DNA from 2 places in the Niveibacterium sp. COAC-50 genome. Region 1 is predicted to be linked to the other one. Evidence: riboswitches for the same ligand, from Rfam matches in the RefSeq annotation. Region 1 holds a riboswitch; the other holds the start of a gene.
What was found. Region 1 has a riboswitch for cobalamin ahead of HH302_RS07610 (TonB-dependent receptor domain-containing protein). Riboswitches for the same ligand answer to the same signal wherever they lie in the genome.
Positions count from the first base shown of each region.

Region 2: linked by a shared signal. The riboswitch ahead of HH302_RS10855 (hypothetical protein) and the one ahead of HH302_RS07610 (TonB-dependent receptor domain-containing protein) in region 1 are both predicted to bind cobalamin.

Region 1 covers NZ_JABCJM010000002.1:31,173-35,846, forward strand. Annotated here, with positions in the region: gene HH302_RS07600 (ABC transporter ATP-binding protein) at 1-213, opposite strand, end outside; gene HH302_RS07605 (FecCD family ABC transporter permease) at 210-1,223, opposite strand; gene HH302_RS07610 (TonB-dependent receptor domain-containing protein) at 1,261-3,084, opposite strand; cobalamin riboswitch at 3,250-3,468, opposite strand; gene cobU (bifunctional adenosylcobinamide kinase/adenosylcobinamide-phosphate guanylyltransferase) at 3,534-4,058, shown strand; gene cobT (nicotinate-nucleotide--dimethylbenzimidazole phosphoribosyltransferase) at 4,156-4,674, shown strand, end outside.
Region 2 covers NZ_JABCJM010000002.1:731,082-735,755, reverse strand. Annotated here, with positions in the region: gene HH302_RS10875 (hypothetical protein) at 1-24, opposite strand, end outside; gene HH302_RS10870 (alanine--glyoxylate aminotransferase family protein) at 27-1,169, opposite strand; gene HH302_RS10865 (AraC family transcriptional regulator) at 1,252-2,064, opposite strand; gene HH302_RS10860 (YbhB/YbcL family Raf kinase inhibitor-like protein) at 2,115-2,654, opposite strand; cobalamin riboswitch at 2,791-3,003, shown strand; gene HH302_RS10855 (hypothetical protein) at 3,167-3,742, shown strand; gene cbiB (adenosylcobinamide-phosphate synthase CbiB) at 3,768-4,674, shown strand, end outside; gene cobD (threonine-phosphate decarboxylase CobD) at 4,666-4,674, shown strand, end outside.

The DNA of each region.
Region 1 (4,674 bases):
CGGCGCCCCGCCGCACTCAAGTTCGCCCTGCGACGGGTGCAGGCCGGCCAGCGCAGCCAGCAGCGTGCTCTTGCCGACGCCATTGCGGCCGAGTATCGCAAGCCGATCGCCGGCCTTGAGATCCAGATCGAGCCCACTCACGGCGCGGACCTGGGCGACGCCGACATCAAGGCGACGCGCACGCAACAGCATGGATGGGCGTGCCTCGCTCATCGTGGATGCCGGGAGAGGAGCCACAGGAAAAGCGGCACGCCGATCAGCGCAGTCAGCACGCCAACCGGCAACTGCAAGGGCGCGACGACGGTACGCGCTGCGGTGTCCGCGATCAGGAGCAGGCCACCGCCACCGAGTGCCGAGGCCGGCAACAACAAGCGCTGGTCGTTGCCCAGCACCAGCCTCAGCAGATGCGGCACGACGAGACCGACAAAGCCCACCGCGCCGACTGCCGTCACCGCCGCAGCGGTGAGCAGTGACGCGAGCAGGAACACGATGGTCGCAACGCGACGCGTATCGACACCGAGCGCACGCGCATGCCGCTCGCCGCGGGCGAGCAGATTCAACTCGCGCGCCATCGGCAGACTGGCCAGCACGCCAAGTATCAGTACGCCCAGCACCAGCCACGGGCGATCCGCCGCGCCCGCATCACCCATCAGCCAGAACAGCATGCCGCGCAGCGCACGGTCGGGACTGAGTGCAAGGAGCAGCGAAACCAACGCGCCGCAGCCGGACGCGACCACCACGCCCGTCAGCAGCAAGCGGGTTTGCGTCCTGCTACCGGAACCACGCGCGATGCCGAACACGGCAAACATGCTGAGCAGGGCACCGGCGAGCGCCGCGCCGTCCACCCAAGGCGTGGCGAGCCCCAACAGCAGTGCCGACAGCGCGCCGACCGCCGCGCCACCGGAGATACCCAGCACATAGGGATCGGCCAGCGGGTTACGCAGCAGCACTTGCATCAGCGCACCCGACAAGGCCAGCAGGCCGCCGCAGCCGAAGGCAGCCATCGCACGCGGCAAGCGCAGCTGCGCCACCACGGTGGCGGCCATGTCGTCCGGCTGGCCGCGCAGCGCGTCGAAGATCGCTCGCGGCCCCGCTGCCACCTCGCCCGCGGCCAGTGCAGCGAAGAACGCCGCCAGCACCACGGCAGCGAGGCCAAGCAATACGAGCAGCACGCGGCGAGGGCGCATCGGCGAACGAGCGATTGCGATCGAAAGGGTGCTCATTGTCGCGCGCCCCGGCCCACCAGCGAAATGCCTGCGCTCAGCGGGTGCTGAAACGCAGGCCCGCGAAGATGCTGCGTCCGGCTGTGCCGTAGCCGCGCACCGTCTCGTACTGCTCATCGAACAGGTTGTCGAGCCGCACTTCCAGTTGCGTTTGCGGCATCAACTTCCAGCTCGCGACGAGATTGACCAGGGTGTAGGCGTCGAGCTTGTGCAGGTTCGCCGCGTCGTCGTAGCGATCGCCGACATAGCGCACTTCGACGCCGGCACGCCAGGCATCCTGCACATAGCGTGCGTTGAACGCCCCCTGCCACTCGGCACGCCTTGCGAGTTGCGTATCGGTATCCGGGTTACGCGCATGCAGCCAGTCGAGCGAGCCATCCACGACGAAAGCGCCAAAGGTATTGCCCGCTTCGGCGGTGACGCCATCCAGCTCGGCGTGCGCAATGTTTTGTGGCGTCCAGGTCTCATCCAGCGCGATCTGGTCGCTCACACGGTTGCGGTAAGCGGTCAGCGATGCTTTGGCCTCGCCCGACTCCCACACCACGGCCGTCTCCACGCTGCGGCCCTGCTCGGCCTTCAGGTTGGGATTCGAGTAGCCGGGGTAGTAGAGGTCGTTGAAGGTCGGCGCGCGGAACGATGTGCCACCGCCGACGCGCACTCGCCACGCCTCGGCGAACTGCCAACCCCAAGCGGCCGTGCCGGTGGTATGCGCGCCGAATTGCGAGTTGTCGTCGCGGCGCACGTTGAGCTGCACGCGCTGCGCACCGTAGTGGGCGCTCCAGCCAGCGAACAAGGCATTGATCGTGCGGGACTGATCAAAGCTGCCTTCAGCCTTGGCCTGCTGCTGCAGCCATTCGGCGCCGAGCATCAGGCTGCCCGGCCCGATGCGGACATCGTTCTGCCACGACGCCTGGTCCTGCTCGGTGCGGAAGGTCATGCCGGTCGGATTCCACATCGCGTAGTCACGGCTGTCGTCCACCGAGCGACCAAAGCGCAAGGTGCTGACCCAGTTCTCGGCGAAGCGATCACGCAGGCTTGCGCCATAGCTCGCCACCTTCACGTCGGTATGCGAATCAAAACCGATGCCGCCGTCGTACCAGCTGCGGCCGTTGTTCTGCAGTGCGGTCAGTTCAAGCGCGTGACCGTCGGCGATCTTCCAGCCGAAATTGGCCGCGAAACTGTTGCGGCGATAGCCGTCGTCGTCCGGGTCGTAGCTATAAGGCTGCTTGACCGGATCGTTAATCGCCGAATAGCCGTTCGTCTCCTGATGCGTCACGCGCAGGCCGCCGCTGAACGCGCCGTTCTTGCCCGACACCCCTGCCGCATACTCCTGCGTGCCGTAGGTGCCCACGCCGGCAAACGCATCCGCCGCAAAGGGTTCCGTCGCGCGACGGGTGAAGATCTGGATCACGCCACCGATCGCGTCAGCGCCGTAGAGCGCCGAAGCCGGGCCGCGGACGATTTCAATACGCTCGATATCGTCGAGCGACAGGTGTTCCAGCGACGCGCCACCGCTGGTGGCGGATCCAATGCGCATGCCATCGACCAGCACGAGGCTTTGCGACGCACTCGCGCCGCGCACGATGAGGCCCGCCGTCTTGCCAGGCCCCCCGTTGGAATAGAACTGCAGGCCGGGCTGGCGGCCGAGGAACTCGGTCAGATCGGCGACGCCGGCACGGGCGATTTCTTCGCGGCCGATCACTGTCACGTCGGCGAGGGTCTCGGCGATGCGCGTCGCTTGCCGCGTGGCGGTGACGACGATCGTGCTGCTGGGAATATCGTCCGGCGCGGCAGCGAACGAAGGTACGGAAAACGCCGCGAGAACGGCGGCGGTGACGGGGCAAACCCGAAGGCACTTCATTTAGAGGCAACTCCCTGATCGTCCGCGCACGCGACCCCGCGTGCCGGACATGGCACACGGACAGCGCAACGGGGAAACGAGCAGGCAGGGCGCAAAGCGCTCAGGCTGATCAACCGACACCCCGCGGCCTGTCCTCCAGCGCAAACACCCTGCTGACACAAAGGCGCTTGCGGATGTCTGACGGGCCGGTATCCGGGCTTGCGAGCGGGCGCATGTGCGCCGGCCCTGCGTCGCCTTCCCGGGAACAATCCCAGTGGCCGATGACGCCGGGCTCTCGCCTACCGTTGCGGGGGCAGCACAGGAATAGTCCGCATGCGGACGCACCTGTTTCCCGTTTAACCCTGGCGCGCGACACGCCGGGGCACCTTTCAGACGAAACTCCGGCCGCAGCCGGAGTAAGCGCGGCAGTTTAACATTGCCGCTTTCGCGTCGCAGCAAAGGTTTCTCCGATGATCGAACTGGTACTCGGCGGTGCGCGCTCCGGCAAGAGCCGCCACGCAGCGCAACGGGCCGCCGCCGGCGCACTGCCGGTGACGCTGATTGCCACCGGGGAAGCGCTCGACGAAGAGATGCGCACGCGCATCGCGCGCCACCGGGCCGAACGCGACCCGCGCTGGAAGACCATCGAGGCCCCGCTCGACCTGCCACGCCAGCTGATTGTTCAGGCCCGCCCCGGCAACTGCGTGATCGTCGACTGCCTGACGCTGTGGCTCAGCAACCGCCTGCTCGCCGCGCCAGACGACGCCGGCGATGCCGCGGGGGAAGCTGCGGCAGCCGAGCTGATCGCAGCACTCAATCGCTGCGGCGGACATGTGATCCTCGTCTCGAACGAAGTTGGCCTCGGGCTGGTTCCCGAAACACCCCTCGGGCGCGCCTTCCGCGACGCGCAGGGGCGACTGAATCAGGCAGTGGCCGCGATGGCGCAGCGCGTCGTGTTCGTTGCGGCGGGTTTGCCGCTGGTGCTGAAGGGCTGAGGCAAGCGCCAAGCGCACGCTTCACCCGGCGCAAAGGCCGAACCGCCCCTGCGTGCTAGCATCCGCCCCCTTCTGCCCGCCCCGGAATTCGTCCGCCATGTACGCCGATATCACTTCGCCCGACACCGCGCTGAGCGCGGCACTGCAAGCCCGCATCGACGGCAAGACCAAGCCGCCGGGCAGCCTGGGGCGAATCGAAGCGCTCGCGGCGACGATGGGCCTGATCCAGCAGAGCACGTCGCCCTCCGTGTGTGCGCCACACATCGTCGTGTTCGCCGGCGACCACGGTGCGGCAAAGGCGGGCGTGTCGGCCTACCCGCAGGATGTGACCTGGCAGATGGTAGCCAACATGCTCGCTGGCGGCGCGGCGATCAACGTGTTCGCACGCCAGGCTGGCATCGCGCTCTCCGTGGTCGACGCCGGGGTCGCACGCGAGCTTTCCGATCTGCCCGCCACCGGAGCAGACGGCACCCGTTTCGTGCGCGCGAAGGTCGCCGCCGGCACCGCGAACTATCTCGACACCACCGCGCTGAGCAACGACCAGCGCGACACCGCGATCGAAGCCGGTGCGCGGATCGTGCGCGAGCTGGCGGCCGCCGGCTGCAACACGATCGGC
Region 2 (4,674 bases), 700 kb from region 1:
ACCGAGTGGCGCGACGCGAAGCATCGTTATCCTTGGCGGCCCAGCACCTCACGCAGCGCGGCAGTGCACAGGCGGATGTTCTCGACCCGCGCGCCGTAGCCCATCACGCCGATACGCCACACCTTGCCCGCCAGCGCGCCGAGCCCTGCGCCGATCTCCAGCCCGTAGTCGTTGAGCAGCGCCGCGCGCACCGCGGCGTCGTCCGCCCCGGCCGGAATGCGCACCGCGTTGAGTTGCGGCAGGCGCGCGTCAGGGCGCACGACGAATTCGATGCCCATCGCTTCGAGCTTGTCGCGCAGCATCTCGTGCATCGCGCGGTGGCGCGCCCAGGAGGCTTCCAACCCCTCTTCGGCCAGCATCACCAGCGATTCGTGCAGGCCGTAGAGCGGGTTGACCGGCGCAGTGTGGTGGTAGGTGCGCTTGCCGGCGCCGGACCAGTATCCGAGCACCAGGTTCAGATCCTGGAACCAGCTCTGCACCGGGTGCTTGCGCGCCTTGAGCTTGGCCACCGCGCGCTCGCCAAAACTCACCGGCGAGAGGCCTGGCGTGCTCGAAAGACACTTCTGGCTGCCCGAGTACGCCGCGTCGATGCCCCATTCGTCGAGCAGCACCGGCACGCCGCCAAGCGAGGTGACGCAGTCCATGATCGTCAGCGCATCGTGTTCGCGTGCGATCTGCGCCAGCGTGGCGGCGTCCGACAGTGCGCCGGTGGAGGTTTCGGCATGCACGAAGGCAAGGATGCGCGCCTGCGGATGTGCCTGAAAGGCCTTGCGCACCTTGTCCGGGTCGACCGGCGCGCCCCACTCGTCTTCCACGATCACCGGCGTGCCGCCGCAGCGGCGCACGTTCTCGGCCTGGCGGCCGCCGAACACACCGTTGACGCACACGATCACGGTATCGCCCGGTTCGACGAGGTTCACGAAGCAGGTTTCCATGCCGACCGAACCGGGCGCGGAGACCGGGAAAGTCAGTTCGTTCTTTGTCTGGAAGGCCCAGCGCAGCAGGGTCTTGAGCTCTTCCATCATGCCGCTGAAGGCCGGGTCGAGGTGGCCCACTGTGGGCAGCGCCATCGCCTGCAGCACACGCGCCGGGACATCGCTCGGGCCGGGGCCCATCAGCACGCGACGAGGCGGGTGGAAGGAGGTGATCTGCGGCGCGCTGCGGTCCATGTAGGGCTCTCCGACGGGTTCTGATGAGTCGCCGATGGTGGTGCCGCGGGTGCGGGCTGGTCAAGCCCGCAACAACCCTAGTTCACGCCGGCTCGGCCACTGCGCGGCGGTGGCCGCGGATCGCTGTGGGCGCAAAGCCGAAGCGACTGCGGAAACGTAACGCGAAGCGGGACGCGGACTCGTAACCGACCGCCTCGGCGATGCGCGTAACCGGCATCGCGGTGGATTGCAGCAGCTGCATTGCACGCGTCATCCGCACATCGACCAGCAGTTCGCTCAGCGCGGTGCCCTCGGCCGCCAGGCGGCGGCGCAAGGTGGCTTCGCTGATCGCCATCGCAGCAGCGATCTGGTCGGTATTCCACGCGCGGCCCGGCTCGGCGTCGAGCAGGCCGCGCACCCGCCGCACGAAGGACGGCGGCGGTGCCTCGGCAAAACGGCCGCCGTGATGCGCGAGCCACACCAGCAACTCGGCCATGCGATGGCGCGCAACGCCTTCAGGCACCACGTCGGGCTGTGCGATCGCATCACGCGCATGCAGGCAGGCGTTGGCAAACGCATCGCCCTGCGGATGGATCGCCAGCACATCGCGGATCGGCGGCGCGTCGCAAACTTGTGCGGCGAGCAGCGCCGGTTCCCACACCAGCCAGAAAGCCTCGTAGTGGCCATCCGGGCCAACGCGGTTGGTCACATCGAAATGCTGCCCGCCGGCAATCGCCAGGGCCTCACCAGCGTGCAACACGCAGTCGCCACCGGCCCAGCTGAGCGCTTTCTCGCCGTGCGTGATGAAGATCAGGATCGGCGTGTCGATGAACACCCGCGCAAAACGCAGCGCCTGGCGCTGCACGATGCGCGCGGTGCTGCCGACGCCGGGGCGGGTATGGATCTCGGGGCTCATGGATTGCGTGGCGGGCGGTGATGCCCGCCAGTGTCGCCGATCCGGGCCGCTCAGCGCCCGCCGGTTGCCTTCAGCGACGCGCGGCCGAGCGTCACGCTGCGCATCATGAAGCCGAGCATCGCCGGCGTGGCGTGCGCGGGCAGGTCGAAGCGCTCCACGCTCAGCGCATGCACGGTGACGATGTAGCGGTGCGTTTCACCCACCGGCGGGCAGGCGCCGAGGAAGCCGGGCTGGCCGGTGTCGGTGTTGAGCTGCATCGCGGCCGCCGGCAGCTTGCCCGCTGCGCTGCCGGCGCCGGCCGGCAAGGCGCTTGTGTCGGCCGGCAGGTTCGCGACCACCCAGTGCCACCAGCCTGAGCCGGTCGGCGCATCGGGGTCGTACACCGTCACCGCAAAGCTCCTGGTGCCGGCGGGCGCGTTGTCCCAGCGCAGATCGGGCGAGACATTCCCGCCGCTGCAGCCGAAGGCATTGGCGTACTGCGCGGGCGCCAGCTTGCCGCTCGCGAGCGCATCGCTCTTGAGCGTGAAATCGGCCGCGCTGGCCGGCATCGCGATAAGGGTGGCAATCAGGGCGAGGGATCTGAGTTGCATGGCAGGCTTCCTTGCAGGGTTTCGGTGTCATCAGTATCGGCACTGAGCAGGGCGCCGTGCGTGCCAAGTCGATCGATTTCGGTGCCGATCCGATCACACGCGCCGCGCTCGCCGCCGCCACGCCGTGCGGGTACACTCAGCCCTTACAGCAGCAGGTGCCCCGATGGCGTTCGCCGGAGGGGTGAAACGGGAAGCCGGTGCGCCTTCGGGCCATTCCGGCGCTGCCCCCGCAACGGTAAGCGAGTGAAGACGCGGCAAGACGCCACTGTGGCAACACGGGAAGGCGCTGCGTCGGTGCCAGCCGGCACGCTCGCAAGCCCGGAGACCGGCCTGATGCTGACAGCGGGCATTGCGGGTGGGCGATGCCGCGTGAGGTGTATCCCCTTGCGCGAGCTTCCCTCCGGCCAGCCCGTTCGTTCCCGATGTGGCGCGGGCGTTGCGCTGCCTCGGGGTGTTGCTATGCGACCGTGCCGGCCCGCCGTGGCCCCGGTCCGCTCCGAAAGGGTTATTCGATGCTCGCACCCGCCCGCCGTCCGCAACTGGCCATCGCCACCGCACTCGTTCTGCTGATGACCGCCAGCCGTGGCCATCACCTTGCCTCGCTCGCGCACCTGCCGGGCGCATCCTGGGCCGTGTTCTTCCTCGCCGGCGCCTATCTGCGCCCGCGCTCGGCGCTGCCTGCCCTGCTCGGCCTGGCCTTCTCGCTCGACTATGTCGCGATTGCCTGGCAAGGCGTCAGCGATTTCTGCGTCAGTGCCGCCTATGTGGCACTGATCCCGGCCTACGCGGCACTGTGGGGTGCCGGCCGGCTGTACGCCGCGCGCCACAGCGACACCGTGCGTACCCTGCCCTGGCTGGCGGTGTGCGCGCTCGGCGGGGTCGTGATCTGCGAACTGATTTCGAGCGGCAGCTTCTACTTCTTCTCCGGCCGCTTCGCCGAACCAACGCTTGCGGTGTTCGCGGAACGGCTGGCGACCTACCTGCCGGGCGACCTGGGCAACGCGGCTTTCTGGATCGTCATGGCGACCGGTGTGCACGCCTGCTTTGCGATGCTGGCGCACACCGCGCCGCGCGGGCAGCGCACATGAGCCAGGCGCAGCAAGGGCGCACGCAATGAGCACCCTGGCCAGCGTGGTGCTAGCGCTGGCGCTCGACGCACTGCTTGGCGAGCCGCGGCGCTGGCATCCGCTGGTCGGCTTCGGCCGGCTGGCGCAGGCGCTTGAAGTGCGCTGCAACCGGCAGGGCAATCGCCTTGGGCGCATGACCGGTCTGCTCTGCTGGGCCGTGCTGGTGCTGCCGCCGGTGGCGCTGTGCGCGCTGGCCCTGCCTGCCCCGGCCGGTACGCTTTTCGGCGCGCTGGTGCTGTACTTCGCACTCGGCGCACGCAGCCTCGCCGAGCACGCCCGCGCCGTCGCCGAACCCTTGCTGCGCGGCGAGCTGCCGGCAGCGCGGCAGGCCTTGTCGATGATCGTCAGCCGCGACACCACCGCGCTCAGCGAATCCGGTGTCGCCGCCGCGACCTGCGAATCGGTGCTGGAAAACGGCAACGACGCGGTTTTCGGTGCGCTGTTCTGGTTCGTCGTCGCGGGGGCGCCGGGGGCGCTGCTGTTCCGCCTGGCGAACACGCTGGATGCGATGTGGGGCTACCGCACGCCACGCCTGCTGCACTTTGGCTGGGCCGCGGCGCGGCTGGACGACCTGCTCAACCTGATCCCGGCGCGGCTCACCGCGCTGGGCTATGCGCTCGCCGGGAGCTGCGCGAACGCACTGCATTGCTGGCACACCCAGGCGGCCCGACACGACAGCCCGAACGCCGGGCCGGTCATGGCAGCCGGCGCCGGTGCATTGGGGCTGGCGCTCGGCGGCCCGGCGGTGTATCACGGAAAGCTGGAGCACCGCCCGACGCTGGGCCGTGGCCGCGATGCCACGCCGGCTGACATCGACGCGGCGTTGCGCCTGACGCGCCGCGCGCTGCTGCTGTGGCTCGCGGCAATCACACTGGGAGGCCTCATTGCGACCC